DNA from 2 places in the Mesorhizobium sp. CA7 genome. Region 2 is predicted to be linked to the other one. Evidence: predicted binding sites of a transcription regulator. Region 2 holds the regulator's gene; the other holds the start of a gene.
What was found. Region 2 encodes PhoB, which activates phosphate uptake and scavenging genes when phosphate is short. Its sites were predicted from a motif close to TGTCATNNANCTGTCAT; they were not measured.
Positions count from the first base shown of each region.

Region 1: LB552_RS25945 (alkaline phosphatase D family protein) is a predicted target of PhoB. The motif match lies at 10,705-10,721, and genes of this name have one in related genera.

Region 1 is NZ_JAIUHH010000021.1:495-16,255, forward strand. Features, by position in the region: gene LB552_RS25915 (NAD-glutamate dehydrogenase) at 1-4,373, opposite strand, end outside; gene LB552_RS25920 (peroxidase-related enzyme) at 4,502-5,065, shown strand; gene LB552_RS25925 (YciI family protein) at 5,226-5,549, shown strand; gene LB552_RS25930 (LysE family translocator) at 5,560-6,171, opposite strand; gene typA (translational GTPase TypA) at 6,536-8,365, opposite strand; gene LB552_RS25940 (hypothetical protein) at 8,560-8,847, shown strand; gene LB552_RS25945 (alkaline phosphatase D family protein) at 9,058-10,632, opposite strand; gene LB552_RS25950 (MFS transporter) at 10,889-12,172, opposite strand; gene LB552_RS25955 (TetR/AcrR family transcriptional regulator) at 12,251-12,859, shown strand; gene LB552_RS25960 (hypothetical protein) at 12,903-13,493, shown strand; gene LB552_RS25965 (3-hydroxyacyl-CoA dehydrogenase NAD-binding domain-containing protein) at 13,596-15,668, shown strand.
Region 2 is NZ_JAIUHH010000022.1:12,383-28,143, reverse strand. Features, by position in the region: gene LB552_RS26520 (response regulator) at 1-322, shown strand, start outside; gene pstS (phosphate ABC transporter substrate-binding protein PstS) at 816-1,874, shown strand; gene pstC (phosphate ABC transporter permease subunit PstC) at 1,939-2,925, shown strand; gene pstA (phosphate ABC transporter permease PstA) at 2,929-3,780, shown strand; gene pstB (phosphate ABC transporter ATP-binding protein PstB) at 3,777-4,580, shown strand; gene phoU (phosphate signaling complex protein PhoU) at 4,601-5,308, shown strand; gene phoB (phosphate regulon transcriptional regulator PhoB) at 5,325-6,014, shown strand; gene LB552_RS26485 (ROK family protein) at 6,348-7,589, opposite strand; gene xylF (D-xylose ABC transporter substrate-binding protein) at 7,857-8,897, shown strand; gene LB552_RS26475 (sugar ABC transporter permease) at 9,130-10,482, shown strand; gene LB552_RS26470 (ATP-binding cassette domain-containing protein) at 10,510-11,310, shown strand; gene LB552_RS26465 (CHASE domain-containing protein) at 11,443-13,065, shown strand; gene LB552_RS26460 (YMGG-like glycine zipper-containing protein) at 13,143-13,388, opposite strand; gene LB552_RS26455 (hypothetical protein) at 13,646-13,816, opposite strand; gene LB552_RS26450 (sensor histidine kinase) at 14,036-15,007, opposite strand; gene LB552_RS26445 (DUF1328 domain-containing protein) at 15,230-15,394, opposite strand; gene LB552_RS26440 (response regulator) at 15,564-15,761, opposite strand, start outside.

The DNA of each region.
Region 1 (15,761 bases), on a different contig from region 2:
TCGGCCAGAGCGAGCTGCCCGGCGAGCTTCTCCGGCGCGCCGCTCTTCGACAGGCCGTGCCGCCGTTCCTCGACGCGCTCGCGCGAGAAGGCCGGCAGCAGCGAGAGAAGCTTCGGTTCAAGCGCCTTGCGCGCCTCCTGCAATTCGGCGATGCGCTGGCCCAGCGGCGCGGAGCCGGCTTCGTGCTTCAGGTACCAGCCGCTGGTCACAAAGATAAGCCGGCTGATCGCTTGATAGAGATCGAGCTGGACCTGCCCGTCGATATGGTTGTCGAGCCCGTCGATCTCGCGATAGAGCGCGGGCAGCGCGAAGCCGTCGCGGACCATGGCGAAGATGCGCACCACATCGGCCGCCGTGCGGCCTGTGGCTTCCTGCAGCCGGTTGGCGAAGGACGGTCCGCCGCGATTGACCAGGTCGTTGGCGAGCACGCGCGCGATGATCTCGCGCCGCAGCCGGTGTTCGCGGATCTCACCGGCGAATTTCCTCGCCATGCGTTCCGGGAAATAGCCCATCAGGTCGCGGTCGAAATGCTGATCGTCGGGCACGTCGCTGGCGACGATATCGGAGAACAGCACGATCTTGGCATAGGCGAGCAGCACGCCAAGCTCGGCCCGGGTCAGCGGCTCGCCGCGCGCCTCGCGTTCGGCAAGCGCCGCCGGCGAAGGCAGCGTCTCGACCGCCCGGTCGAGCAGGCCGCGCGCTTCCAGCGCCGACATGAAGCGCGCCTGGTGCGCGATGTCGGCGAGCCCCCGCTTGCGCGCCAGCGAAAGCGCCAGCGTCTGCTGATAGTTGTTGGCGAGCACCAGCGCGCCCACCTCGTCGGTCATCTCGGCGAGTAGCTTGTTGCGCGCCGGCCTCGCCAGCGAGCCTTTGCGCATCGCCGACGCCAGCGCGATCTTGATGTTGACCTCGACGTCGGAACAGTTGACGCCACCCGAATTGTCGATGGCATCCGAGTTGCAGCGGCCGCCATTCATGCCGAACTCGATGCGCGCCCGTTGCGTGACGCCGAGATTGGCGCCCTCGCCGATGACTTTGGCCCGGACATCAAGCGCCGTGACGCGGACGGCGTCGTTGGCGCGGTCGCCAACATCGGCGTTGCTTTCGCCTGAAGCCCGCACATAAGTGCCGATGCCGCCGAACCACAAAAGGTCGACCGGCGCCTTGAGGATGGCGTTCATGATCTCGACCGGCGTAGCCGTGGTCTTGGCGAGGCCGATCGCGGTGGCCGCGGCCTGCGGCAGCGTGATCGATTTCTGGTTGCGCGAGACGATGACGCCGCCTTCCGACAGTTTCGACTTGTCATAGTCCTGCCAGGACGAGCGCGGCAGCGCGAACATGCGCTGCCGCTCGGCCATCGAGGCGGCCATGTCTGGATCGGGATCGATGAAGATGTCGCGATGGTCGAAGGCGGCGATCAGCCTGGTGGCCGGCGACAACAGCATGCCGTTGCCGAACACGTCGCCCGACATGTCGCCGACGCCGACCACGGTGAAGGGCGAGGTCTGGATGTCGCGGTTCATCTCGCGGAAATGCCGCTTCACCGCTTCCCAGGCGCCCTTGGCGGTGATGCCCATCTTCTTGTGGTCGTAGCCGGCCGAGCCGCCGCTGGCGAAGGCGTCGTCCAGCCAGAAATGGTGTTTTTCGGAAATGGCATTCGCGGTGTCTGAGAAGGTCGCCGTGCCCTTGTCGGCGGCGACGACGAAATAGGGATCGTCCTGGTCGCGCCGCACCACGCCGGCCGGCGGGATAACGCCGTCGACGCCGATATTGTCGGTGATCGAAAGCAGGCTGGAGACGAAGTTCTTGTAGGCCGAGGTGCCTGCTTCGAAGATGGCATCGCGCCCGGCGCTCATCGGCAGCTTCTTGGGATAGAAGCCGCCCTTGGCGCCGACCGGCACGATGACGGCGTTCTTGACCTGCTGCGCCTTGACCAGCCCCAGCACCTCGGTGCGGTAATCCTGGGCGCGGTCCGACCAGCGCAGGCCGCCGCGCGCCACCGGGCCGAAGCGCAGATGCACGCCTTCCACCTCGGATCCGTAGACGAAGATCTCGCGCCATGGCCTCGGCGCCGGCAGTCCCTCGACCGCCTGCGAATCGAGCTTGATCGCCAGCGACTGCCCTTTTTGTTTCGTATCGGTTACGAAATGATTGGTGCGAAGCGAGGCTTCGATGAGGTTGAGATAGCGGCGGATGATGGTGTCGTCGTCGATATTGGGCACCTCCTCCAGCGCGTCCTTGATCTTGGCCTTGAGGTGCTTGGCCGCAACCGCGCCTTCGCCTTCGGCCGCCGGGCCGAGCCGGGCGACGAACAGCGCGTGCAGGCCGCGCGCGATCTCGGGATAGCGATTGAGTGCGGCGGCGATGAAATCCTGGCTCTGCGGAATGCCGGCCTGCTGCAGATAGCGGCCATAGGCGCGCAGGATGGCGATCTCGCCAGACCACAGGCCGGCGGTCTGGGCCAGGCCGTTATAGCTGTCATTGTCGACATCGCCGCGCCAGACCGACAGGAAGGCGTCTTCGAACAACGCGCCGCCATCGGAGATGTCTATACGCGCGCCATAGCTGTTCTCCAGCTCCATGTCGTGGATGAAGACTTTGCCGGAGCCGGTGTCGGCGACCTCGAAGGTGCGCTCGCTAATGACGCGGAAGCCGATATTTTCGAGCACCGGCACGCGCCGCGACAGCGCGACAGGGCTGCCGAAATGATAGATCTTCAAAGCCGCCTGGTGCGGCTTCTGGTCGGCATGGCGGTAATAGTCGATGGCGATCGGATTGTCGGCCCCGATCTTCGCGATGCGGCCGGCGTCGGCCAGCGCCACGGCGGCCGAGAAGCTGTCGCGATAGCTTTCGGGGAAACGCGCCGCGATCGCCTTCAGCGCCGGGTCGCTGCCGGCGGCTTCCGCGGCTTCGGCGAGCGCGTCCTCCCAAGTGCGCACGATGTCGCGAATCGCCGCCTCGATCGCCGATTGCTCGACCTTCGGGGTCTTGCCGCCGGAACGGCCGATGATGAAATGCACGCGCGCCAGCCCGCCTTCCGGGAAGGCCGGGTAATAGGCCGACAGACGGCCCTCGAACACCGTCTTGAGATAGGTGCCGACCTTCTCGCGCACGACGCTGTCGTAGCGGTCGCGCGGTACGAAGACGATGATCGAGACGAAGCGGTCGAACTGGTCGACGCGTACCAGCGCCCGCACGCGCGGCCGCTCGATCAGCCCGAGTATGGCGCTGGCGTGCTTGCGCAGGATGGGAATGGGAACCTGGAACAGCTCGTCGCGCGGATAGCTTTCCAGGATGTTGATCAGCGCCTTGCCGGAATGATCGTGCGGATCGAAGCCGGATTTCGAGATCACGGTCTCGGCCTTGGAGCGCAGATAGGGGATCTTCATCACCGAGCGCGTGTAGGCGGTCGAGGTGAACAGGCCGACGATGCGCAGCTCGCCCGCGAGCGCCCCCTTCGACGTGTAGGTCTTGATGCCGATGTAATCGAGATAGATGCGGCGATGCACCGACGACTTGGCATTGGCCTTGGTGACGATCAGCGGCTCCGGCCCGTGCAGGAAGGCGCGGATTTCCGGCGTCGTCGTCACCGCCTCGGTGCCGCGCCTCAACACCAGCACATCCGGATCCGACAGGATGCCCAGGCCGGGTTTGTCGGCGCGCTCCAGCGAGCCGCTTTCCTCGCCGCCGGTATATTTGAACTCGCGCATGCCGAGGAAGGTGAAATTGTCGTCGCGCAGCCATTCGAGGAAGGCAATCGCCTCGGCGACGCTCTTCTTGTCGAGCGGCACCGCCGAATAGCGGAATTCGGAAATCGCCTGGTCGAGGCGGGCGAGCATCCGCTTCCAGTCGACGACGGCCGCCCGGACCTGCGAAAGCACCTTGTGCAGCCGCCCGGTGAGGCTCTTGGCCTGCTCGGCGGTCAGCCGCGGGATATGCACATGGACGACGCTCAGCCGGTCGTCATCCTCCTTGCCGCCGTCGCCAAGCACCTCGACCACACCGGTCTTGCCGTGGCGGACGGTGACGATCGGATGGGTGACCAAGGTCGGCTCACCGCTTGTCTCGGTGATTTCGCCGAGGATGGAATCGAACAGGAACGGCATGTTGTCGTTGACGACGGTGATGACCGTGACCGGCCGGCCGTCGCACGCAACGCCTGAATCGGCTTCGACGGCAACGACGCTTTCACCTTTCCTGTGGCTGGCGACCGCTTGGGCGGCGAGCTCGCCGGCGCGCTCGAGGTCGGCCGCGTCATAGGCCGCGATATCCTCGGCGGGCGCACGTGCCAGCAGATAGTCGGCAAGCCTTGCAGGTTTCTCCTCCGCTTTCGCGGCGGCTTTCTTCCTCGGCTTGGATTTCACGCTGGCCATGACGCTTAGTCCCTCCCGTTATATGCTTTTGCGACTATGGTAGCCAGATGAGCGCTGTTTGGCGACAAAGGTTTGACGACGCTTTAAAAAATTCGAACCGACGCCATCACAGCGCGAGGAGAACAACCATGACCGGCAAAGTAACCGCGCTCGACCTTGTCCAGGCGGAGCTCGGCGAGGCGACAAAAGCCTATTTCGCCAAATGCGAGGAGAAGCTCGGCCTCGTGCCCAACGTGCTTCTCGCCTACGCCTTCGACGAGAAGAAGCTGCGCGCCTTCACCGACATGTATAACGACCTGATGCTGGGCGAGTCCGGTCTGTCGAAGCTCGAGCGCGAGATGATCGCCGTGGTCGTCTCCTCGATCAACCACTGCTTCTATTGCCTGACCGCGCATGGCGCGGCGGTACGCCAGCTGTCGGGCGAACCGGCCTTCGGCGAGATGATGGTGATGAATTTTCGCGCCGCCGATCTGTCGGACCGGCAGCGCGCCATGCTCGAATTCGCTGTGAAGCTGACCGAGGAGCCGGCTAAAATCGTCGAGGCCGATCGCGCCGCCTTGCGCCAGGCCGGCTTCACCGACCACGACATCTGGGACATCGCCTCGACCGCCGCCTTCTTCAACATGTCGAACCGGGTGGCAGCAGCAGTCGACATGCGGCCCAACCCCGAATACCACGCCATGGCAAGGTGAGCTCGTTACAGTAGACTCAACTTAACATCGATTGCCTGTTTTTCGTTTTGGTCCGATGATCAGGATTGCGGCAAGGCCGCATATCGGATTGCAGCATCACTGCATATCGCAAGCGGCGTGGCCGCATGCCGGTTCGACGCCGCCGACAAGGGAGGAGAACATGGCGAAATTTCTCTATGTCTATCACGGTTCCGGCAAGATGCCGACCGACGACGCCGAACGCAAAGCGGCTATGGATGCCTGGACGGGCTGGTACGACAAGCTCGGCTCGGCCGTGGTCGACGGCGGCAATCCGGTTGGCATGTCGAAGACGGTGCTGCCCGGCGGCAAGATCGAGAACAATGGCGGCAGCAATCCGACCGCCGGCTACACCATCGTCGAAGCCAAGGATATCGACGATGCCGTCGCCAAAGCCAAGGACTGCCCGATCCTGATGGACCCGGCTTTCACCGTCGAGATCGCGCCGATCATTGAAATGATGTGAGGCCGGCGCTCTATCGCGCGGCGATAGCGGCGGCGGCGCCCGCCATCGTCGTCGCGCTGACGCGGTTGGCGATCTTCATGGCGCGCTTGCTCTTCAGCAGCCGGCGCGCCTGGGAGGCGGCCAACACCCAGGCGAGATCGATGACGATCAACACGAGCGCCATGGTCAGCGTCAGCTCGACCCAGCCGACAACGCTGACCGAGGCAAGATCGATGATGGTCGGCAGCAGCGCCAGATAGAACATCATGATCTTGGGATTGCCGAGCGTCACCGCCATGCCGGCAAGGAAAAGTTTCAGGGGCGAGTCCTCGCGCGGCATCTCGCCCTCCTTCGCCTCGACCGGCGCCGTCCACATCTTGAACGCGAGATAAGCAAGGTAGGCGACGCCAACCCATTTCACGACGACGAAGGCGTAATGGAAGGTCTGCGCCACGACGGCAAGCCCGAACACCGCCAGCGAAAGCCAGATGGCCTCGCCGATCCACATCGCCAGCAGGAAGGGAAAGACGTCGCGGAACCCTTTCGAGATCACCCGCGCCACCAAGGCTGCGATCGACGGGCCGGGCGAGCCGGCGGCAACGAAGAGCGCGGCGGCGAAGATCAGCAACGAGGCGAGATGCATGGGGTCGCTCCCTATAAGAGATAAAGAACGATACCCGATCGTACTAGATTTGGCACGCCCAACAAGGCGCGAACGTTGATCAAGGCGACAACAACTGCCAGCGCCGGCGCCGCCCCTCATCTGGCTGCCGCCATCTTCTCCCCGTTGAACGGGGCGAACGGGCTGTCGTCGCCGATTTCGCCTCACCAACATTGCAGAAAGAGCGCCGGAGTTCGCGCGAGATTCCCTTCTCCCCGTTCACGGGGAGAAGGTGCCGGCAGGCGGATGAGGGGCAGCGCCGACGCCTAAATTGAAACGAAAGCAGCCGCCTGCCGCTGAAACAAAAGAGGGAGCACCCGCTCCCTCTTGTACCTTCTCTGAAAATTTACGCCGCGCCCATCACCTTGGCGGCCTTCTCGAAACGCTTGCGCTCGTTCGGGTCGAGATGGAGCTTGCGCAGGCGGATGGTCTTCGGCGTCACCTCGACCAGCTCGTCGTCCTGGATCCAGGCAAGTGCCCGCTCCAGGGTCATGCGGATCGGCGGCGTCAGCTTCACCGCTTCGTCCTTGCCGGCGGCGCGGATGTTGGTGAGTTTCTTGCCCTTGAGCACGTTCACTTCGAGGTCGTTGTCGCGCGAATGGACGCCGATGATCATGCCTTGGTAGACCTTGACGCCCGGATCGATGATCATCGGGCCGCGGTCTTCCAGGTTCCACATCGCATAGGCGACCGATTCGCCCTGCTCGTTGGAGATCAGCACGCCATTGGTGCGGCCGGGCAGCTCGCCCTTATACGGCTCATAGGCAAAGAACAGCCGGTTCATCACGGCGGTGCCGCGCGTGTCGGTCAACAATTCGGACTGATAGCCGATCAGGCCGCGCGTCGGGGCATGGAAAACCAGGCGCTGGCGGTTACCGCCGGACGGACGCAGCTCGACCATCTCGGCCTTGCGCTCCGACATCTTCTGCACGACGACGCCGGCATGCTCCTCGTCGACGTCGATGACAACTTCCTCGACCGGCTCCAGCAGTTGGCCGTCCTCGCCCTTCTGCATGACGACGCGCGGACGCGACACGGCAAGCTCGAAACCTTCGCGGCGCATCGTCTCGATCAGCACGGCGAGCTGCAATTCGCCGCGGCCGGACACGAAGAAGGAATCCTTCTCCGCCGATTCCTCGATCTTCAGCGCGACATTGCCTTCGGCCTCGCGCAGCAGCCGGTCGCGGATGACGCGGCTGGTAACCTTGTCACCCTCCGTGCCGGCAAGCGGCGAGTCGTTGACGAGGAAGGACATGGTCACGGTCGGCGGGTCGATCGGCTGCGCATGCAGCGGCTCGCTCACCGCCGGATCGCAGAAGGTGTCGGCGACGGTGCCTTTCGACAGGCCGGCGATGGCCACGATGTCGCCCGCCTGCGCTTCCTCGATCGGCTGGCGCTCGAGGCCGCGGAAGGCGAGGATCTTGGAAACGCGGCCGGTCTCGATCTGCGTGCCGTCATGGTGCAGCACCTTGACCGCCTGGTTGGCCTTCAGCGTGCCGGACTCGATGCGGCCCGTGATGATGCGGCCGAGGAACGGGTTGGCCTCGAGGATAGTGCCGATCATGCGGAACGGGCCGGGATGCACCGTCGGCGCCGGCACGTGTTTGACGACGAGATCGAACAGCGGGGCGAGACCCTGGTCCTTCGGACCCTCGGGGTTTTCCGAAACCCAGCCGTCGCGGCCCGAACCGTAGAGGATCGGGAAGTCGAGCTGCTCGTCGGTGGCGTCGAGCGCGGCGAACAGGTCGAACACCTCGTTGACCACTTCGATATGGCGGGCATCCGGACGGTCGATCTTGTTGATGACCACGATTGGGCGCAAGCCGACCTTGAGCGCCTTGCCGACGACGAATTTGGTCTGCGGCATCGGCCCTTCGGCGGCGTCGACGAGCACGATCGCCGAATCCACCATCGACAGGATGCGCTCGACCTCGCCGCCAAAATCGGCGTGTCCAGGCGTGTCGACGATGTTGATGCGGGTGCCATGCCAGTCGACCGAGGTCGCCTTGGCCAGGATGGTGATACCGCGTTCCTTTTCGAGGTCGTTGGAATCCATGGCGCGCTCGGCGACGCGCTGGTTGTCGCGGAAGGCGCCGGACTGTTTCAGGAGTTGGTCGACGAGGGTGGTCTTGCCATGGTCGACATGCGCGATAATCGCGATATTGCGGAGGTTCATTGTCTGGTCTCGGGAGCGTTGCAGGCAGCAGGCCCAGAGGCGCCGCCTTTTTCGGTTGCGCGGCTCATACAAGGTTTTTCGCAATTGCGAAAGGGGAGGCCCGACCCCAAATACATGGTCACTGATTCTTAAACGTCTTGGTGTGAAATGATTCCGTTAACCAAGGCGGAACCTTTGAGGGGCCGGACAGTTCCATGTTCATGACCGATCAGATGTCCAGATTGCGTCCGGTTTTCGTGTGGGCGGCGCTTGGCGTGCTCGTCGCGGCCGGTGCCGCGCAGTCGGCGGCTGCGCTTCGGCAGGCCGACCCGATCGTACCGCCCGACGCCAGGACCGCGCAGCAGATGTTCGCCGACGCCCCCGACGGCGTCGACCCGATCGTCACCGGCCCGGTCAGCGCCGCCTTCAAGCAGCGCCAGAAGGATGCCAACTGCGACACCGCAGTCTGGCCCAACGTTCCCCGGGCTTGCTATCCGGATTGACGGTCGCGGCAGCAATACGACAAGCGTAGCGTTCCGGCACACCCCTCTCTGCCCTGCCGGGCATCTCCCCCGCAAGGGGGGAGATCGGATGTCGTGTCGGCTTTCGCCAACCTCCAGCGCTGAAAGACGAGCAGCAGGGTCGAAGCTGCCAATCTCCCCCCTTGCGGGGGAGATGTCCGGCAGGACAGAGGGGGGTGCCTCGCGCCGACCTTACGCCGACCGGACCGGATCCAACGTAACCTTGTAAAGCTCGTTGTCGTCGCGATCCATCAGGCGCACGGTGAGCTGTTCGGTCGCGCCGGAAATGTCGACCAGACCGAAGAACTGCAGCCCGGCCGACGGCGGCAGGTTCTGACCCTGTTCGGCGGTTGGCGCCTTGATGAACTTCAGCTCCGGCCCGAAGGTCATGTCGAGGTCGTTGGGGCCGAAGGTGCCGGCGTGGATCGGGCCGGAGACGAATTCCCAGAACGGATTGAAATCTTGGAACTGCGCCTTGTCGGGATTGTAGTAATGCGCCGCGGTGTAGTGGACGTCGGCGGTCAGCCACACCGTGTTGGTGATGCCGGCATTCTTGATGAAGCGCAGCACGTCGGCGAATTCCAGCTCGCGGCCCTTCGGCGCGCCATTGTCGCCGTTGGCGACCGCCTCGGCACCGGCCTTCTTCGCCGCGTCGTTCCAGACGACTAGGCCAAGCGGCATGTCGGCGGCGATGACCTTCCACGTTGCCTTGGAATTCGCCAGCTCGCGCTTCAGCCACTTGGACTGCTCCTCGCCGATCATGCGCGACTTCGGCGTCAGCGTCTCTTCCATGTCGGGACCGTTCGGGCCGCGATAGGAACGCATGTCGAGGAAGAACACGTCGAGCAGCGGCCCATGCGAGACCTTGCGATAGACGCGGCCCGGCTCCGACGGCTCGTAGCGGATGGTCGTCATTTCATGGAAGGCGCGAGCCGCCCTGGCCGCCAGCACATGGATCGACTTTTCCTTGTAGCGGTCGTCGGCGGTCAGGTCCTTCGAATCCGACCAATTGTTGAGCACCTCGTGGTCGTCCCACTGGTAGAAGGTCGGGCAGATGGCCGACAGGCCAAGCACGTGGTTGTCCATCATGTTGTACTTCCACTGGTCGCGGTATTCGTCCAGAGTCTCGGCGACCTTGCGCTTGCCGTTGATCATGACGACGTTCTTCCACTTGCCGCCGCCGGGCAGGTCGACCTCGTCCTTCATGGCGCCGTCGGCATAGATGGTGTCGCCGGAATGAAGGAAGAAGTCCGGCGTGTGCTTGGCGATGGTCGAATAGGTCTTCATGCCGGTCTCGTCGATGCCCCAGCCCTGGCCGGCGGTGTCGCCCGACCAGGCGAAGCGCACGTCGCGCTTGGACGACGGCGCGGTACGGAAACGGCCGACGATCGGCTCGGACACGGCATTGATGTCGGAAAGATCGGCAGCGACCATGCGGTAGAAGATGTCCTGGTCCGAGGCGAGATCGGTGAGCAGCCGTTTCACCGTGTAGTCGCTGGCCGGCGAGGTATCGAGCGCAGCCAGCCGCGTCGCATTGGCGAAGCTTTCGGTCGTCGACACTTCATACATCACGCGCGCCGGTCGGTCGGTGCGGGTCCAGACCACGCCCGAGGTGGCATCGACATCGCCGGACTGGACGCCATGCGTGAAGGCCGGACGCTGGCTGGCGCGGGAATAATAGGGCAGCGCCAGACCGGAGGCGCCGACAAGGCCGAAGGCGCTGGCCGAAGTGACGAAAGCGCGGCGGGTGAGCGAAAGCTTGTTCATGGCTGTCTCCGGGATGGCATTGAGCGGGACCGCCAAGCTCTCGCTTCAATGTTTCAGGCGCATATCGGAACCATGAAGTTTTGATAACAGTCGACATCTTCCTTCTCCCCTTGTGGGAGAAGGTGGATCGGCGCGATAGCGCCGAGACGGATGAGGGGTGTTCCAGCGGAGTGAGGCGTCGGTGTTCCCTGGAGCACCCCTCATCCGGCCGCTTCGCGGCCACCTTCTCCCACAAGGGGAGAAGGGAAAGTCGCGCCTAAGCCGCCTGCGGCTCCGGCCCGAAGGCCGGCCTGCTCGTGTTGATCAACAGCGAGATACAAGCCGCCGCGATGCCGGTCATCCCCGCGATCAGGAAGGCCAGCTCGTAATTGCCCTGCAGCTCGCGCATCGTGCCGCCGAAGGCCGCGGCCGCGGCGGCGCCCACCTGGTGGCCGGCGACGATCCAGCCAAACACGATCGGTCCGCTGCGGTCGCCGAACGCCTCGTTGGCAAGCCTCAGCGTCGGCGGCACGGTGGCGATCCAGTCGAGTCCGTAGAGCACGGCGAAGATGACCAGGCTGGTCGCCGAGAAGCCGGAATAGGGCAGGTAGATCAGCGACAGACCGCGCACCGCGTAATAGACGCCGAGCAGCTTGCGCGGATCGAAACGGTCGGTGAGCCAGCCGGAGAGCGTGGTGCCGATCAGATCGAAAATGCCCATCATCGACAACAGCCCGGCCGCCTGCACCTCGCCGATGCCCATATCGCCGCAGAAGGCGATGAGATGCGTGCCGACGAGGCCATTGGTGGTGAAGCCGCAGACGAAGAAGGTGGCGAACAGATACCAGAACACCCGCGTGCCCGCCGCGCGGCGCAGCGTGTTCAGCGTATGTGCCAGGAAGTTGCCCTGCGATGCCGGCGACACCGGCGGCACGTCGTCGGCATCGGCGCCGTAACGAACCTGGCCGATCGAAGCGGGACGCTCCGGCACCAGCAGCAAGACGAAAGGTATCAGCGCGGCGGTGGCCAGCGCCACGGCGATCGCCACCGGCTTCCAGCCGCCGCTCTGCGCCAGCGAGGCGATGAGCGGCAGGAAGACCAGCATGCCGGTGGCGCTTGAGGCCGACATCAGCCCCATCATCAGGCCGCGATTGGTCTTGAACCAGCGGTTGACGATAGTGGCGCCGAGCACGCTCGCCACCGCGCCCGAACCGATGCCGGAAAACACGCCCCAGGTGATGAAAAGATGCCAGGGCTCGGTCATGAACAGGCTGAGCGCAGTCGATCCCGACATCACCGCCAGCGCGCCGAGCAGCGTGCGGCGCAACCCGATGCGTTCCATCAGCGCGGCGGCGAACGGTCCGGTCAAGCCGTAGAGCAGGATGCCGACGCTGGCGGCCCAGGACGTTACGTCGCGATGCCAGCCGAAGCTTTCCTCCAGCGGCACCATCATCACCGAGGGCGCCGAACGGAGCCCGGCCGCGATCAGCAGGCACAGGAAAATGACGGCAACGACGACGAATGCGTAGCGCTGGCCAAACGGACGGGACTGGATTATCATGTTACTGACCGGTACGTTGAAATGGAGTGAGGTCATACATACGTACCGGTCAGTAACATTGTCAAGCGAGTTGTTTGAATGCCATCCGACAATAAAATTGAAGCGTCGGTCAGCGAGCCCCCTGCTCCGAGGGCGGCGGACAAGATCCTGGACGTGGCGCGCGACCTCTTTTACCGCGAGGGCATAAGGGCGATCGGCGTCGACGAGATCGTCAGGCGCGCCGGCGTCACAAAGCCGAGCCTGTACCGCAGCTTCCCATCCAAGGATGAGCTTGCCGCCTCCTATCTGCGCAAATACGACCTCGAATTCTGGGAACGCTTCGACGAAGCGGTCGACGCGCATCCGGGCGATCCGCGCGCCCAGATCATCGCCTTCCTAACCCGCGTAGGCAAACGCACGCAAAAGCCGGACTATCGCGGCTGCGGCATGACCAACGCTGCGGTGGAATATCCCGAGCGCGGCCATCCCGCACGGGTGGTGAGCGAGAACAACAAAGTCGAATTGCGCCGCCGCCTGCGCGCCATGGCCGCCGCAATGGGCGCCGCCGATTCCGATACGCTGGGTGACGGCCTGCTGCTGCTCATCGAAGGCGCTTATATCAGCGGTCAGCTGTTTGGCGTTGGCGGACCGGCAGCGGCGGTTGCCCGCAACGCCGACCTCTTGATCGAAGCCAGTTTGAAGAAATAGCGATTGACGTTACGCTCGGGCAGCTCGAACGGAGTTGTCAGCGATGCGCGCTCTTCTGGTCCCGCTTGCCCTCGCCGGTTTCTGCCAGGCGGCCCAGGCCGGCGACATCTCCAGCGCCTATACCGAGCTCGACTCGAAGAAGGACTGCGTGACCTATGCGCAGGCCGCGGAAGGCGACGGCGACTGGGCGAGCTTCGCTTGCTCCGGCTACCGCGGCTACCCGGTGCTGATCAGCTACGACGACGCGCGCGAATCCGTCTATTACGGCTTTCCGTCCGACGACATGACCGCGGTCTGGGAGAGCTTCACCGCCTTCAACGGCTCCGGACCGAAGGTGGAATGGCGCATCGAGACCAATGGCGACGTCGCAATCCCCTTCGCCGCCATCCACCGCCGCTCCGTCAGCAACCCTGAGGACGAAAAGAAATCGACCGAGGTGCTGGTCGTCGCCAAGGTCGCGCAACCGGAAGAGCACCAAGGCTGCACGATCGGCCTGGTATTAGCCACCGGCAACCCGCAGGCCAACGACCAGGCGCGCAAGCTCGCCGACGACAAGGCAAAGACCTTCGCCTGCGGCAAGGACAAGCGCGAGGTGATCGGCGACGTGCCGCCCTTCGGCCGCGTGGACAACTAACCGGGCCTCGCCAACAATTGGGCCAGGGCCGGATCGGGTTCCCATTCACCTCGCTGCCTAGTAAACCCTTGCGCGGTTGCAGCCGGTCTCGGGAGGTTCCGCTTGTCCAGTTCTGTCAGCGTCACGAACGAGAACGGCGTGGCGGTGGTCACCATCGACAACCCGCCGGTCAATGCGCTGAGCTTTCATGTCCGCAAGCCGCTTTACGAGGCGCTCACCGCTTTGCGCGACGATCCCGCCGCGAAGACGATCGTCATCGCCTGCGCCGGCCGCACCTTTGTCGCCGGCGCCGACATCACCGAATTCGGCAAGCCGGTCGAGCAACCGGAACTGCGCGCCATCGTTGCCTTGCTGGAAACCATCGCCAAGCCGACGGTGGCCGCCATCCATGGCACGGCGCTCGGCGGCGGGCTGGAACTGGCGTTGGGTTGCCATTTTCGCGTCGCGGACGCCGGCGCCAAGCTCGGCCTGCCGGAGGTAAAGCTCGGCCTGCTGCCGGGCGGCGGCGGGACCGTACGTTTGCCACGCCTGGTCGGCGCCGCGAAAGCGCTCGGCATGATCGTCTCGGGCAGCCCGATCTCGGCCGGCGAGGCGAAGGCCGTCGGTCTTGCCGATGCGGTTGTCGACACCGATCTATTGGCAGATGCGGTTCGTTTCGCCCGCGAAATGGTTTATCGAGGCGGACCGTTCGTGCCGGTGCGTGACCGCAACAACCGCCTTGCCGGAACCGATCTCGGTGCCTTCGACCGCCAAGCCGCCGATCTGGCCAAGAAAGCCCGCGGACTGGACGCGCCGCTTGCCTGCGCCGAAGCCGTGCGTAACGCGATCACCTTGCCGTTCGACGCGGCGCTCGCGGCCGAGCGGGAGCTTTTCCAGCAACTCGTTTCCGGCGACCAGTCGCGCGCGCAGCGGCATTTGTTCTTTGCCGAGCGCGAGGCGGCGAAGGTGCCGGGCAAGGATTTGCGGAAGCGCCGGATCGAACGCGTCGGCATCATCGGCGCCGGCACGATGGGCGGCGGCATCGCCATGGCCTTTGCCAATGGCGGTCTGCCGGTGACTTTGCTCGAGACAAGCGAGGAAGCGCTGCGGCGCGGTCTGGCGACGATCGAGAAGAACTACACCGTCTCCGTCAGCCGCGGCTCGTTGAGCGAAGAGGCGAAGCAGAAGCGGCTCGGACTTTTCAAGGGCAGCACCGACTACGCCGATCTCGTCGATTGCGATTTGATCATCGAGGCCGTGTTCGAGGACATGGCGGTGAAGAAGGACGTGTTCGGCAGGCTCGATGCGGTCGCTAGGCCCGGCGCCATCCTCGCCACCAACACCTCCTATCTCGACGTGAACGAAATCGCCGCCTCTACGTCGCGGCCGCAAGACGTGCTCGGCATGCATTTCTTTTCGCCGGCAAACGTCATGAAGCTCCTTGAGATCGTGCGCGCCGAAAAGACCGCGCCTGAGGTTCTGGCGACGGTCACCGACCTTGCGCGGCGCATCGGAAAGATCGCGGTCGTCGTCGGCGTCTGCCACGGTTTCGTCGGCAACCGCATGCTGTCCGCAAGGGGCGCCGAGAATGAAGCGCTGTTGCTTGAAGGTGCAACGCCAAGTCAGGTCGACAAGGCATTCACCGATTTCGGCTGGCCGATGGGGCCGTTCCAGATGGGCGATCTCGCCGGCCTTGACATCGGCTGGCACAACCGCAAGGCCCGCGGCCAGACAGCGGTGATTGCCGATACGCTGTGCGAGCAGGGCCATTTCGGCCAGAAGACCGGGCGCGGCTGGTACCACTATGAGGCTGGCTCGCGTGAGCCGATTGCCGATCCGGAAATCGAGGCGCTGATCCGGGCGAAGGCGGCGGAGCTTGGAATTGCGCGGCGCGAGATCGGCGCCGAGGAGATTCTCGAACGCACGCTTTATCCCTTGGTCAACGAGGGTGCGAAGATATTCGAGGAAGGCATCGCCGCGCGCGCGTCCGATATCGACGTCGTCTGGGTCAATGGCTACGGCTTCCCGATCGGCAAGGGCGGGCCGATGTTCTGGGCCGGGCTTGAAGGTGCGACGAAGATCGTCGGGCGGCTGGAGCATTGGCACCGGCAGACCGGCCGGCCGATATTCGAGCCGGCGCCGGCGTTGAGGCGGTTTGCCGAGACGGGCGCTTGGGAAGTGGGCGACGCCCGGTAATTCGTCATTCCAGGGCGAAGCGAAGCGTAGACCCTGGAATCCATGCCGTTCGATCAGACGAAGATGCCACGGTCCAGAACAGGCATTGGCGCA
Region 2 (15,761 bases):
CCGCTTCGAGATCGTCGGCAACGGCCGCAAGGCGCTCGACGCCTTTGGCAGGCTCAATCCGCGCATGATCCTGATGGATGTATCGATGCCGGAAATGAACGGGCTGGAGGCGACGGGCGCGATCCGCCGGCTCGAGGAGGACATGGGCACGCATGTGCCGATCGTCGGCGTCACCGCGCATGCACTGAAGGGCGACCGCGAACGCTGCCTGGAAGCCGGCATGGACGATTACCTGCCGAAGCCGATCAGTCCGCGGGCGCTGCTCGAAAAGCTCGAGCGCTGGCTGGGTTCGGACGTCGAGACCCGGCGCAACGCCGGTTAAAACGAATTTGGCGGGCAGGACGGCGGCAAGGGGCTGACGCATGCGTATGGTGCGATCGCACCATACCAAAGCAAGCGCCAAGCTCGGACAATCATGACATTGATTCCGCTCTTCGGTTACGGGCGGGAGCAGCGACCGCCGACAAGAAACAGCGTCGACTCTACCCCAACGGACCCTGTTTTCGGCGATGGCCAGGCCATGATCCGCTCTGGCTTACAGGCAACGCACTCTCGTCCGGATTTTATTTCCCGGCGGCCGTCATCCGGCCGCCGGGATAAATTTTGTTTCAAAAGTCAGACAAGTTGCTGATTTCCGCGGCAAACTCCGTCCGGCCCTTCGAGGCCGCTGCGGAACCCTTCCGAGCATCCTCGTCCAGACGTTACCGGGCTGACACGAAACTGTCATGCGACTGTAATAATCGAGGGCTATTGCGCTGACCGGGCGCCGATACAACGGGTGCCGAAAGACCATCTTCCGAACAGGAGCAGGCCACATGAGACATTTCATCCGCTCTGCGGCCGTTGCAATTGCAATGGCTGCGGCATCAACCCTTAGCATGGCCGCCGCGATGGCAGCCGACATTTCCGGCGCTGGCGCCACCTTCCCCTATCCGATCTACGCGAAGTGGGCCGACGCCTACAAGAAGGAGACCGGCATCGGTCTCAACTACCAGTCGATCGGCTCCGGCGGCGGCATCAAGCAGATCAAGGCCAAGACCGTCACCTTCGGCGCTTCCGACGCGCCGCTGAAGGGCGAGGATCTCACCTCCACCGGCCTCGCGCAGTTCCCGATGGTGATGGGCGGCATCGTGCCGGTCGTCAACCTCGAAGGCATCAAGCCGGGCGAGCTGGTGCTCGACGGTCCGACGCTCGCCGACATCTTCGCCGGCAAGATCACCAACTGGAACGACGCGGCGATCAAGAAGCTCAACCCCAACATCAAGCTGCCCGACCAGGCTATTGCCGTCGTCCACCGTTCGGACGGCTCGGGCACCACCTTCAACTTCAGCTACTACCTGGCCGACGTCAGCGCCGACTGGAAATCGAAGGTCGGCGTCAACACCGCGCTTGAATGGCCGGTGGGCATCGGCGCCAAGGGCAATGAAGGCGTCGCCAACAACGTGTCGCAGACTGGCGGCGCGATCGGCTATGTCGAATACGCCTATGCCAAGCAGAACAAGCTCACCTATACCGACATGGTGAACAAGGACGGCAAGAAGGTCGAGCCGACCGCGAAGGCGTTCTCGGCCGCCGCGGCCAATGCCGACTGGAGCTCGCAGCCGGGCTACGGCGTTATCCTGGCCAACCAGGCGGGCGCCGAATCCTGGCCGATGACTTCCGCCACCTGGATCCTCGTCTACCAGAAGCCCGATGATGCGGCAGCCACGGCCGAAGCGCTCAAGTTCTTCGCCTGGTCCTATGCCAAGGGCGACAAGATGGCTGCTGAGCTTGACTACGTTCCGATGCCCGACAAGGTCGTGAAGAGCGTCGAGGAGATGTGGGGCAAGGACATCGTCGACAAGGATGGCAAGCCGGTCTACTCCGGCATGTAATTCCCGCCGAATGAGGAGGGCGCCTCTAGCGCCCTCCTGTCTCTTTCGAAATGCGAGGGGCTAAATGACAGCCGTTTCCGAAGCCGCGACATCGTCCGCCCTGCGGACCAGAGAAGCGACGGTGCGCCGCTTCGCCGTCACCGACATGGTTTTCCGGACGGCGACGCGCCTTTCCGCCATACTCGTGCTCGTTCTGCTCGGGGGGGTCGCGATCTCGCTGGTCGCCGGATCGTGGGAGGCCCTGTCGAAGTTCGGCTTCTCCTTCCTGACCACCGAATCCTGGAACCCGGTCACCGAGAATTTCGGCGCGCTCGCGCCCATCTACGGCACCATCGTCACTTCGGCCATCGCCATTCTCATCGCCGTGCCGATCGGCATCGGTATCGCCATCTTCCTGACCGAGCTTTGTCCGCGCCCGCTCAGGCGTCCGATTGGCATCGCCGTCGAGCTGCTCGCCGGCATTCCCTCGATCATCTACGGCATCTGGGGCCTGTTCGTCTTCGCGCCGTTCCTGCAGACGACTGTGCAGCCCTTCATCATCAGTCTTTTCCACGGCATACCGGGGCTCTCCAGCCTGTTTGCCGGTCCGCCCTACGGCATCGGCTTGCTGACCTCGTCGCTGATCCTCGCCATCATGGTGCTGCCTTTCATCACCTCGATCACCAAGGACGTGTTCGACACGGTGCCGGCGGTGCTGAAGGAATCGGCCTACGGCATCGGCTGCACGACCTGGGAAGTGACCCGGCGCGTGACCATCCCCTATACCCGCATCGGCATCATGGGCGGCGTCATGCTCGGCCTCGGCCGCGCGCTCGGCGAGACGATGGCCGTCACCTTCGTCATCGGCAACGCGCACCGCATCAGCGCCTCGCTGTTTGCGCCGGGCACGACGATCTCGGCGACCATCGCCAACGAATTCACCGAAGCCGACGGCAACCTCTATACATCCTCGCTGGTATCGCTCGGCCTGATCCTGTTCATCATCACCTTCATCATCCTCGCGCTCGCACGCTACATGCTGTTGCGCATCGATAGCCGCACGGGAGCCTGACCGATGTCGACTGCCGCATCGCTTCACCAAAGCCGCAAGCGCAAGAATGCCGTGATGATGACGCTGTGCGTCGTCGCGGCGGGCATCGGGCTGGCCTGGCTGGCGCTGATTCTCGGCGCCCTGCTCTACAAGGGGCTTTCCGGGGTGTCGCTCTCCGTGTTCACGGAAATGACGCCGCCGCCCGGCGATGCCGGCGGCCTGCTCAATGCCATCTACGGCAGCATCGTCATGACGATCATCGGTATCGTCGTCGGCACGCCGATCGGCGTGCTGGCCGGCACCTACATGGCCGAATACGGACGCTTCTCGAAGCTTACGACGGTGGTGCGCTTCATCAACGACATCCTCTTGTCGGCGCCTTCCATCATCATCGGCCTGTTCGTCTACGAGCTGATGGTGCGGCCGATGGGGCACTTCTCGGCGATTGCCGGCGCGGTCGCGCTGTCGATCCTGGTGATCCCCGTCGTGGTGCGCACCACCGAGGACATGCTGAACCTTGTGCCCAACGCGCTGCGCGAAGCAGGCACCGCCATCGGAGCACCGCGCTGGGTAGTGATCCGCTCGGTTGCCTATCGCGCGGCGCTCTCCGGCATCGTCACCGGCATCCTTTTGGCGATCGCCCGCATCTCCGGCGAGACGGCGCCGCTTCTCTTCACCGCGCTCAACAACCAGTTCTGGTCGAGCAATCTCAATGCGCCGATGGCCAGCCTGCCGGTAACCATCTTCCAGTTCGCTCTCAGCCCCTACGAGGAATGGCAGCAACTGGCCTGGACGGGCGCACTCATAATCACCCTGACGGTTCTCGGGCTGAGCATCATCGCCCGCAGCCTAACCGGACGCAGAGAGGACAGATGAAACCGATGTTGTCCACCGACCTGAACGCAGCCGACACGACCGTCGAGAAGGCCAAGATCGAGGTCAAGAACCTCAATTTCTACTATGGCCAGTCGAAGGCGCTGAAGGACATCAACCTGTCCCTGCCCGAGCGCAGCGTGACCGCCTTCATCGGCCCGTCGGGCTGCGGGAAGTCGACGCTGCTGCGCGTGCTCAACCGCATCTACGAGCTCTATCCGAAGCAGAGCGCCGAGGGCCAGGTGCTGCTCGACGGCAAGAACATCCTCGACCGTTCGCAGGACCTCAACCTGCTGCGCACCAAGATCGGCATGGTGTTTCAGAAGCCGACGCCGTTCCCGATGTCGATCTACGAGAACATCGCTTTCGGCGTCAGGCTCTATGAGAAGATCAGCAAGGCCGAGATGGACAGCCGCGTCGAGCAGGCGCTGAAGCGCGCAGCACTCTGGAACGAGGTCAAGGACAAGCTCAACGCCAGCGGCCTCAGCCTCTCGGGCGGCCAGCAGCAGCGCCTGTGCATCGCCCGTACCGTTGCGGTGAAGCCCGAGGTCATCCTGCTCGACGAGCCGGCCTCGGCGCTCGATCCGCTGTCGACCGCCAAGATCGAGGAACTGATCGACGAGCTGCAGGCCGACTACACGATCGTCATCGTCACCCACAACATGCAGCAGGCGGCGCGCGTGTCGCGGCAGACGGCGTTCATGTATCTGGGCGAGCTGGTGGAGTTCGACCGGACCGAGAAGATCTTCACCTCGCCCCGCGAAAAGCGCACGCAGGACTACATCACCGGCCGCTTCGGCTGAGCTCATACGAGGACATCATCATGGCCGAACATACCGTCGCTTCCTTCGACGAGGATCTGAGGCAGATCAGCCGGCTCATCAACGACATGGGCGATCTCGCCAGCTCGATGGTCGGCGCTTCGACCAAGGCCCTGCTCGAGACCGACAATGCCATGGCGCAGCGCGTCGTTTCCGACGATGCCATCATGGACGCGCGCCAGCGCGAGCTCGACGACCGTGCCATCACGCTGATCGCCAAGCGCCAGCCGATGGCCGACGACCTGCGCAATGTGGTCGGCTCGATCCGCATGGCGGGCGACCTCGAACGCATCGGCGACCTCGCCAAGAACATCGCCAAGCGCGTCGGCTCGGTCGGCGTCAGCGCCGCGCCGCGCGACCTCACGCATTCGATCGATTCCATGGCGCAGCTGGTGCTGATCCAGGTCCAGGCCGTGATCCAGGAATATACGGTGGGCGACGCCACGGCGCTGGCCAAGCTTCGCAACGACGACGAGCGCATCGACGTCAAATACACATCCGTCTTCCGGGAGCTCCTGACCTACATGATGGAAGACCCGCGCAACATCACCGCCTGCACGCATCTTCTGTTCTGCGCCAAGAATCTCGAGCGCATCGGCGACCATGTGACCAACATCGCCGAGAATGCCTATTATGTGCTGACCGGCACGCAATTGCCCGCGAATCGTCCCAAGCAGGACGAGACGACAATGTCGGCGCCGGCGGCCTGACGAAGGGTACCTGCCAATGATCGCGCCACGCATCATGGTGGTGGAGGACGAGGAGCCGCTTGGGGTGCTGCTCCGCTACAATCTCGAATCCGAGGGTTACCAGGTCGAAGTGGTGACCCGCGGCGACGAGGCCGAAATCCGCCTTCAGGAAAACGTTCCCGACCTGCTCGTGCTCGACTGGATGGTGCCGGCGGTTTCCGGCATCGAGCTCTGCCGGCGTCTCAGGATGAGGCCTGAGACCGAACGGTTGCCGATCATCATGCTGACGGCGCGGGGCGAGGAAAGCGACCGCGTGCGCGGCCTTTCGACCGGCGCCGACGACTATCTGGTCAAGCCGTTCTCGACACCGGAGTTCATGGCGCGCGTCAAGGCGCTGCTGCGCCGCGCCAAGCCGGAGGTGCTGTCCAGCGTGCTCAAGGTCGGCGACATCGTGCTCGACCGCGAGTCGCACCGCGTCTACCGCAAGAAGAGCGAGATCAGGCTCGGCCCGACCGAGTTCCGGCTGCTCGAATTCATGATGCGCCACCCCGGCCGCGTGTTCTCGCGCAGCCAGCTGCTCGACAATGTCTGGGGCGAGACGATCTATATCGACGAACGCACCGTCGACGTCCATGTCGGGCGGCTGCGCAAGGCCGTCAACAACGGCCGCATGCCGGACGTCATACGTACCATCCGAGGCGCAGGTTACGCGATCAGGGAAGATTAGGGCTAAGGCGCCGAGGCGCTGATGGATTCTGTCTCCAGCATCGGATCGCGTGCATTGGCGATTAGTCGAGACGCTTGTGCTTCGTCATCCACGGGCGGAGCAAGGAGCGCAGCGACGCAGCGCAGACCCGAGGATCCATTCCGTGATGTCGATGCGTTGCGACAGTCCAGAATTCTGTGCCGCTGCGCTCGACGCGTGAGGTAGCGGCATGGATTCCAGGGTCTCCGCGACGGAGCTTCGCTCCTGCTCCGCCCTGGAATGACGAAGCTGCGGGGCCTTCCCTTCGCTAATTTCAAGCGTCTGCTGCTGTCCCCGGACCTCTTCAAGGCTGCCTCAGGCCACGTTCTTTCCCGTCCCCGCTCTTGCCTGGCCTCCGGGTGCGAAAATCTCCTGGTCGACGAAGGTCAGCGCGCGCATGGCGCAGCCTTCGCGGATCAGCGGCAGTTCGTTCGGCTCGGTGTCGAAGGAGATCGATTCGGAGTGCTGGCCCCCGGCCGTCTGGGCGATCGCCTCGCGCAGCGCCGGCTCGATCAGGTCGAAGGCGGCCGCGCTGACGCCGACCATGGCGACGGGCGCCGGGTCGATGAGGGCGAACAGGCTGCCGAGACCGAAACCAAGCGCTTCGCCGGCCCGGCGGTAAGCCTCCCGTTCGGGGCCGTCCCTCTCGCGCGCCTTCGCGGCAAGGGCCCGCATGTCGGCGTCGCCGACGTCGACCGGCTCGGCGTCCTCGCTCATTTTCATGGCGCTGCGCCAGATCGCATAGTTGCCAGCATAGGCCTCGACGCAGCCGCGGCGGCCGCAGCGGCAAAGCGCCCCGCCCGGGCGGTGAATCATGTGGCCGAACTCGCCGCCGGATGAATGCGTGCCGGTGAACAGCGCACCCTTGAGCACGAGACCCATGCCGATGCCGTGCGACAACAGGATGGCGATGAAGTCGTCGCGATAGCGCTCCGGGTCGCGCCATTGCAGCGCCACCGCCATCATGTTGCAGTCGTTCTCCATGGTGGCGGAGATGCCGAACTCCTTCTCTAGGATGTCGGCGAAAGGAATGTCGGTCAGCGGCGTTATCGGCGACCACAGCATGGAGCGCGCATGCGAATCGGTGATGCCCTGAATGCCCATGGCGATGCGGGCGACGCTGCCAATGTCGAGGTCGGGATCCTGCAGCCGGCGCCGCACGATCGCCACGCATTCGCCGATCAGCTCGTCGCGGGGCATAACAAGCGTGTCCAGGCGCTGCTGCTCCTCGGCAACAACTTGGCCGGCATAGTCGATCACGGCGACCGACAGGAAGTTCAGCGACAACACCACGGTCAGCACCGCGGCGGCTTCAGGGTTCAGCGCCAGGCCGATCTGCGGCCGGCCGCGTTTCAACGCCGTCGGCTCGCTGGCCTTGCTTTCGGTGAGAATGCCCTCCTGGATCAGGTCGGCGGAGATCGCCGAAATGGTCGAGTGGCTGAGCCCGGTGGTGGCGGCAATTTCGGTCCGTGATGGCTGACCGGCGCGGCGTACCGCCGAAATCACCATGGCGCGGTTGCGCCGGCGCAAATCGTCGTGGCGGATTCCGACCGACATCGTTTCGCACGTCCTCCCCAGTCATCGCGGCCTTGTGATAATGCCATGGCCTGTCGCTGACACGCTAGGGATTGTGGCAGAAGCCAGGGGCGATGTCATTATTTATTGCGGATGCCGAAAAAAATGCCTGAGCCCATCAAAACCCATCAGAATCTCGGTTGACAGCGCTGTTGTGCTGGACCACTATTTTTTTGAGGCTCGAAAAAAAGCCTCTGTGCCGGCCTTCGGGCCAGTCTGGGTCGCGCCGCACGGCGCAGGGAGGATATCATGAAGAAATTTGCAGCCGCCATTCTGGCGGGCGTTGCCATGTCGCTGACGCTGGCGTCCGTCGCCGAGGCGAAGGACAAGGTGATCGGCGTGTCGTGGTCGAATTTCCAGGAAGAGCGCTGGAAGACCGACGAAGCAGCGATGAAGGCCGCCATCGAGGCCGCCGGAGACAAATATATTTCGGCCGACGCGCAGTCCAATCCGGGCAAGCAGCTGACCGACGTCGAAAGCCTGATCTCGCAGGGCGCCAACGCGCTGATCATCCTGGCGCAGGATGCCTCGGCAATCGGCCCGGCAGTGCAGAAGGCGCTCGATGAAGGAATCCCGGTCGTCGGCTATGACCGCCTGATCGAGAACAAGGACGTGTTCTACCTGACCTTCGACAACAAGGAAGTCGGACGCATGCAGGCCCGCGAGGTGTTCAAGGCCAAGCCGGAAGGCAACTATGTCTTCATCAAGGGCTCGGGCTCCGATCCGAACGCCGACTTCCTGTTCGCGGGCTCCATGGAAGTCCTGAAGGACGCAATCGACAGCGGCAAGATCAAGAATGTCGGCGAGGCCTACACGGACGGCTGGCTGCCGGCCAACGCGCAGAAGAACATGGAGCAGTTCCTGACCGCCAACGACAACAAGGTCGACGCGGTCGTGGCTGCCAATGATGGCACCGCCGGCGGCGTTGTCGCGGCGCTGACGGCGCAGGGGCTGGCCGGCACCGTGCCGGTCTCGGGCCAGGACGGCGACCACGCGGCGCTCAACCGCATCGCGCTCGGCACGCAGACCGTGTCGGTGTGGAAAGACGCGCGCGAGCTCGGCAAGAACGCCGCCGAGATCGCCTCGCAGCTCGCCGACGGCAAGAAGATGGGCGACATCGCCGGCGCCAAGGACTTCACGACGCCCGGCGGCAACACCGTCAAGTCGCTGTTCCTGACGCCGGTCGCGATCACCAAGGACAATCTCAACGTCGTCATCGACGCCGGTTGGATCAAGAAGGACGAGGTCTGCGCGGGCGTGCCCGCCGGCAGCGTCCAGGTCTGCAACTGAGCCTTGCCGACGTTCGATCAAAAATACCTGCGCCGCGGCCAGGAGCGGTTCAATGAACCGCTCCTGGTTTTTGTTGCCGCAATCCCGGACGGAAAACCGCTACGCACTTTTCCTGGGATTGCCTTAAAGCCGCGGCGTTTTCTCAAAAGATTTTGCCGTTCTGCCTCAGGCGGATAGCTTCTAGGCTGAGTTCCGGCATCCGCGCCAGACGGCAAGCCGGTGGGAGGAAATCATGACCGACACGACGTCTACCCAACCGGCGGACACCGCGCGAGCGTCGGAACTCGGCACTGTTGCCCGGTTCCTGAAGGCGACCGAGCTCGACACCCGCATGCTGGGCATGATCGGTGCGCTGCTCCTCATCTGGATCGGGCTGCATGTGATTTCCAGCCTGCGGCTTGGCGTCAATCCGCTCGACTTCGACAGCCGCACGTTCCTGACGCCGCGCAATCTCTGGAACCTGTCGGTTCAGTCTTCGGCCGTGGCGATCATGGCCTCCGGCATGGTGCTGGTCATCGTCATGCGCAACATCGACCTGTCGGTCGGGTCGGCCGAAGGGCTGATCGGCATGGTCATGGGCTTTGCCCAGGCGCATTTCCTGGTTCGCTTCGTCGGGCTTGAACTGGGAAACCCCTGGATCTGGGTTCTGGCGTTGCTGATCGGCCTGGCGCTCGGCCTTATCATCGGCGCCTTCCAGGGCTTCGTTATCGCCTATCTCGAAGTGCCGGCCTTCATCGTCACGCTGGGCGGATTGCTGGTATGGCGGGGCGCTGCCTGGTGGGTCACCAGCGGCCAGACCGTTGCGCCGCTCGACGCCACGTTCCAGTTGATGGGCGGCGGCCCGGCGGGCTCGATCGGCGCCAGATGGAGCTGGGCCGTCGGTATCGTCGCCTGCCTGGCGGTTATCTTCATGCATTTCAACGGCCGCGTGCAGCGCAAGCGCTTCCGCTTCCCCCTGCGTCCGGTCTGGGCCGAGACGCTGCTTGCCACGGTCACCTGCGCGGTCATCCTGGGCGCGGTGTGGCTCGCCAACTCCTATCCGTGGCCGGTCGGCATCGTGAACCGCTACGCCGCTGCCAACAACATCATCGTGCCCGAAGGCGGGCTGTTCATCGCGCACGGTATCGCCATTCCGGTCCTGATGGCGGTCGCCGTCGGCCTGATCATGACCTTCGTCACCAAGCGCACTAGATTCGGCCGCTACGTCTTTGCCATCGGCGGCAATCCGGAAGCCGCCAATCTTGCCGGCATCAACACGCGCTGGATCACCATGAAGGTGTTCATGATCATGGGCGTGCTGGCGACGATCGCGGCGGCGATCTCGTCGGCCAGGCAGAACTCCTCGACAAACGCGCTGGGGACGCTGGATGAACTGCTGGTCATCGCCGCGGCGGTCATCGGCGGCACGTCGCTCGCAGGCGGTTCCGGAACCGTGCTCGGCGCCATGCTGGGCGCATTGCTGATGCAGTCGCTGCAGTCCGGCATGGTGTTGCTCGGCGTCGATTCACCGCTGCAGAGCATCGTCGTGGGCGCCGTGCTGGTCGTCGCGGTGTGGCTCGACACCCTCTATCGCAAGCGCGTCTGAGCAAGGACTATAGGGAGGAAAGGGATCATGGCTGACAAGACCGCTCCCGCCGGCGTTCCGCTGGTCGACATGCGCAACGTTTCGATCGCCTTCGGCGGCATCCGCGCCGTCGACGACGCATCTGTCGATCTTTTCCCCGGCGAAGTGATGGCGCTGCTCGGTCACAATGGCGCCGGCAAATCGACGCTGATCAAGATCCTGTCCGGCGCCTACAAGCGCGACAGCGGACAGATATTCATCAATGGCGAGGAGGCTTCGATCTCCAATCCGCGCGACGCCAAGAAATACGGCGTCGAGACGATCTATCAGACGCTGGCGCTGGCCGACAATGTCGATGCCGCGGCCAACCTCTTCCTCGGCCGCGAGCTGATGACCGGTTGGGGCACGCTCGACGACGTCGCCATGGAAGCCGAGGCGCGCAAGGTGATGGGCCGGCTCAATCCGCGTTTCCAGCGCTTTAAGGAGCCGGTTATCAAGCTGTCGGGCGGACAGCGGCAGTCGGTGGCGATCGCGCGCGCGATCCTGTTCAACGCCCGTATCCTGATCATGGACGAGCCGACTGCGGCGCTCGGCCCGCAAGAGACGGCGCAGGTCGGCGAACTGGTCAAGCAGCTCAAGGCCGACGGCATCGGCATCTTCCTGATCAGCCACGACATTCACGACGTGTTCGAGCTCGCCGACCGGGTCTGCGTGATGAAGAACGGCCAGGTGGTCGGCACGGCGCGCACGACCAATGTCACCCAGGACGAGGTGCTCGGCATGATCATTTTGGGCAAATGCCCGCCAGGCGCCATTCCGGGCCCGGGGGCGCTGAAGATCGCAGCATGAAGTCGAACTGATAGCCGGCTAATTAACGGCTGCGTGATATACCAGCCGCGGTGATGGTTTGACCGCGCCATTGTGTTGGCGCCGAGACTTGCCCATAAAGATCGTCGACCGTCCACGGGCCGCATCCTTGATTTGAAGAAGCTCTTTCCGATCCTTGCCTTTGTCGCCGTCGCGCTGATCAGCCTGACCATGGCAGGGTTCGCCTATTTCGCGACGCAGGAGGCGGCGCGGATCAAGTTCGAGGGCACGGCCGACGACGCGCTCAACCGCATCGAGAGCCGCGTCGACCTGCATCTGTCGCTGCTGCGTTCGACGCAGGCGCTGTTCGATGCCCGCAACGGCGACATCTCGCGCGGCGAATTCAAGGCCTTCTTCACCGCCCTCGACATCGACGACAATTTCGCCGGGCTGCGCGGCATCGGCTTCCTGAGGCTCGCCAAGACCGGCGACGAGGCGGCGGTGGAACGCGATATCCTGCACGATCATGGGTCGGCGCATCCGATCTATCCCGCCACGACGCAGCAATGGCGCACGCCCATCGTGCTGTTCGAGCCGCTCGCTGCCTCCAACCAGTCGATCATCGGCTTCGATATGTTCACCGAGCCGGTACGGCGCGCGGCGATCGAAACGGCGATGGCAGACGACCGGCAGCATGCGAGCGGTTTGGTCCAGCTTGGCCAGGGCGCCGGCGTGGCGCAGACCTTCACGGGCTTCCTGGTTTTCGTGCGACTGAACGTCGAAACCGCGCCCGAGGTGATCAATGCAAGCCGCTCCTCCACGTCCGGCTTTCTCTACGCTGCCTTCCGCGCGCAGGACTTGTTCCAGGTCGCGCTCAGCCGTTCTCCGCTGCTGCCGGTCAATGTCGAGGTCTATGACGGCAAGCCCGAGGACGGCAATCTTCTGTTCCGTTCGGAGGCGCCGCCAGCAGAACGCATCGGGGCGACGCTTCTGGCGCGTCGCGATATCGTTGTCGCGGGCCGGCCCTGGACCGTGCTGTTCAGGCCGACAAGCGCCTTCGAACCGCCGTCCTCGCGCGCCATTCCGGTGATGCTCGGGCTATTCGGCCTTTTGCTTGCCGGCGCCATTGCGCTGGTGGCGCGCTACCAGGAGCGCGCCTATGAGGCGAAATCGGCGCTACACGAGGCGACCGAAAAGAGCCTGCTGGAAAAGGATCTGATCCTGCAGGAGATGAAGCACCGCATCAAGAATTCGATCACCCGCGTGCTGGCGATCGCGCGACAGACGGCTTCGCAAGCCACCGACGTGAAGGAGTTTTCGGCTTCGTTCTCGGCGCGCCTGCAGGCCATGGCTGCATCGCAGGACATGCTGACCCGCTCGCGCTGGCAGAAGGCCGATCTTGGCGACCTGCTGCGCATCGAGCTCGGGCAGGTGTTCGGCAAGGACCTTCCCGACGGCGTGTTGTCAGGGCCGGAAGTGCTGCTGGACGAGACGACGACGCAGGCGCTAGGGTTGACCTTCCACGAACTTGCCACCAACGCGCTGAAATATGGCGAGGCCGGCAGTTCGGTGGGCGCCCTCAAGGTCGACTGGAGCGTCAACGGCCGCGGTCGCGAGCGGACGCTGGTTCTGAACTGGCGCGAGGCGGGTCAGAAGGAACTGGAAGTGCCAGTCAAGACCGGCTTCGGCACCAAATTGATAGATCTCAACGTCACGCGCGAATTGCGAGGCACCATCGCGCGCGACTACCACGCCGACGGCTTGAAGGTGGAAATCAGGATCCCGCTGGGCGCGTAAGGCAAAACAGCGACTTGAATTTGAATTTAGAGCAAACCGGAGGCCGGCTGCCGGCCCCCGGTCTTTCCCGTGCTGAACTAGTTGCAGCGAGCCGTGTAGATCCGGCCGCGATGATCGCGATACTGGCAATAGCCGTTGCGCAGGTTGCGAACCAGAAGGCCCGACCCGGCGCCGACGGCCGCGCCGATCAGCGCACCCTTGCTGCCGCCGACCAAGCCGCCCACGCCGGCGCCGATCAGGCCGCCGCCGACGACGTCCTGCTCGGTCGTTGTGCAGCCGCTGACAGCGACCACGGCAACCATGGCAATCATCATCTTCCGCATAGAATTGCTCCTCACTTTTGTCCTCACTTTCGGCAGTGCCAGCAACCATTTAGCATGAAAAAAGGTGCTTTGCCTGCCCGATTTTACTGTTGCCTAACGTAGTCTTTTCGGAACGCTTGCCGTTCGACGCGACAAGCATGCCGGGCACCTCCAGCGTTGCGAATTGCGTGTCGTCGGGCCGCACGTTCCCGACGATCTGATCGCAGTCGTCCAGCGCGGGATCCATAGTGGCCGACAAGTCAAAGCCGTGTGCGGGGTCAGAACAATTGCCAGGCCGCGGTCAGCGCCACGGCGGCCAGAAGCGCGATCGCGCCCAGGCGGAGCGAAAGATGCGACGACCGCGGCGCCCGCGGCAGATCGGCATCCTGGAAGCCGCTCATCGAGACGCGGGCGGCCTGCTCCAGCCTGTTCAGGTCGGCAACCACCATTTCGGTCTCCCCAGGTCGCGCCGGGGCGCGGATGGGTTTCCGGCGCATCGTCAGCCGGGAGCACAGGATCGGACTTTATGGTGAACAGCCGGTTAAAGCGCCTCCGCCGGCAAAGCGCTCCCGTCTCCGTCTGACGCAATTGCGGACGGATGGTTACGGCTAAGCCGCCTGACCGTCGCGCACTTTGCCTGGAATGTTCCTACGCCATCGACCGCGCTATCAATCCGTCTCGAAATTCCCGTGCGGGACGGTGAGACGGTATTCCATCCGGTCTCTGCCGATTTCCAGCGTCGCGGAGCCATTCAGCGACATCGGCACGACGCGTTCCAGCGCCACGCTGCCGAAACGCTTCTCATTGCGCTGCGCGTCGCCGACCGCCTCCGTCCAGGTCAGCAAGAGGTTGGGCGAGGTTCCATCTTCGGCCTCGAGCTTGGCGCGCACCTCGACATGGCCGTCCGGCCGCGACAGTGCGCCATAGCTCACTGAGTTGACGGCCAGCTCATGCATGGCGAGACCGATATGCAGGGCAGCGTTGGGGTTGAGGTAAGGATTTTCGCCCGCGAACCGCAGGCTTTGAGCCAGATCGCTGCTGTAGCGGCCGACCTGGCCGGATACGAGCTCGTGCAGCGCTGCTCCTCGCCAGTTGGAGGATGTGACGAGATCCTGCGAGGACGCGAGCGATTGCAGCCGGCCACGAAACCGCGCCAGGAACTCGCCGAGCGTCTCCGTATACCGCCCGGTCTGAGTGGCGACGCTCTGGATGATGGCGAGGAGATTTTTCGATCGATGGCTGACTTCGCGCAGCAATGTCTTCAGGGTCTGCTCGCGGCGTTTCTGCTCCGTCGTCTCCACCATCGTCGTGACGACGCCGAGGACATCGCCGGCTTCCCCCCGGTCTGCATCGATCCAAAGCTGGAACCAGCGTACCCCCTGGTGCCCCGGAATGCTGAGCTCGAGCTGGTCCGGGTTGCCGGATTCGATCACCTTGAGTTTGGCAGCCCTTATGCGTTCGGCCTGCGCCGGCGAGAGCAAGTCCTTGCCGTCGGCTGTATCGGACGCCCAGGGCGCGTTCATGTTGCGCGCCCAGACCGTTTCCATCTGCCGATCCTGGTAGAGAACCGAAATCCCTGCGTTATGCAGGGCGTGAAGCAAGGCCCGCCCCACCTGCATCCCGCTTTCCGAGGGATGCATCGCGATCACTTCGCGCTTTTCGAACCTGTCTTGTGTGGGACCTTGGGAAGGCATCGGAAATCCCCCACTCGGCCCTTGAACGGCCCAATCCGCAACTTGTTCCGCACGAGACGACACCCTGAAATTGGGCTTCCAAAAACGGTCCGCCGGACGGTGCTCTTTCGAGGCGCCGTCCGGCGGTGGCTGGAAACCGTTTGAGGGGTGCGGCTTCCAGTGTTGCGGTCAGGCTCTCCTGAAGAGGCCTGCGATGAGCGAAATCACCAGGAAGGCGAGAAAGATGAAGAACAGGATTTGCGCGATGCCTGCCGAAGTGCCGGCGATGCCGCCGAACCCAAGCGCGCCGGCGATGATCGCAACTACGAGAAATACGAGCGCCCAGTACAGCATGATGCGTCTCCTTCTTATGTCGGGAAAAGAACGTGGCCAGATGCCGTTTGTTCCACCATTTGCTGAAAAAGACGATCCCCCAAAGCGAGCTTTTCAGACCGCACACAGCCACGCGTCACGCATGGCGCGGAGCCTTGGCGTGACACTTGGGATCCAGCTTCGGAAGGGATCAGGCGGCGGCCTTGGCCTGACGGTCGAAGAACAGGGCCTGGCTGATCAACGCCTTGACCATGTCGGGATTGAACGGCTTGGTGACCAGGAAGGCCGGCTCGGGCCGTTCGCCGGTCAGCAGGCGTTCAGGGAAGGCAGTGATGAAGATCACCGGCACAGGCGTCGAGGACAAGATCTCGTTGACGGCTTCGATGCC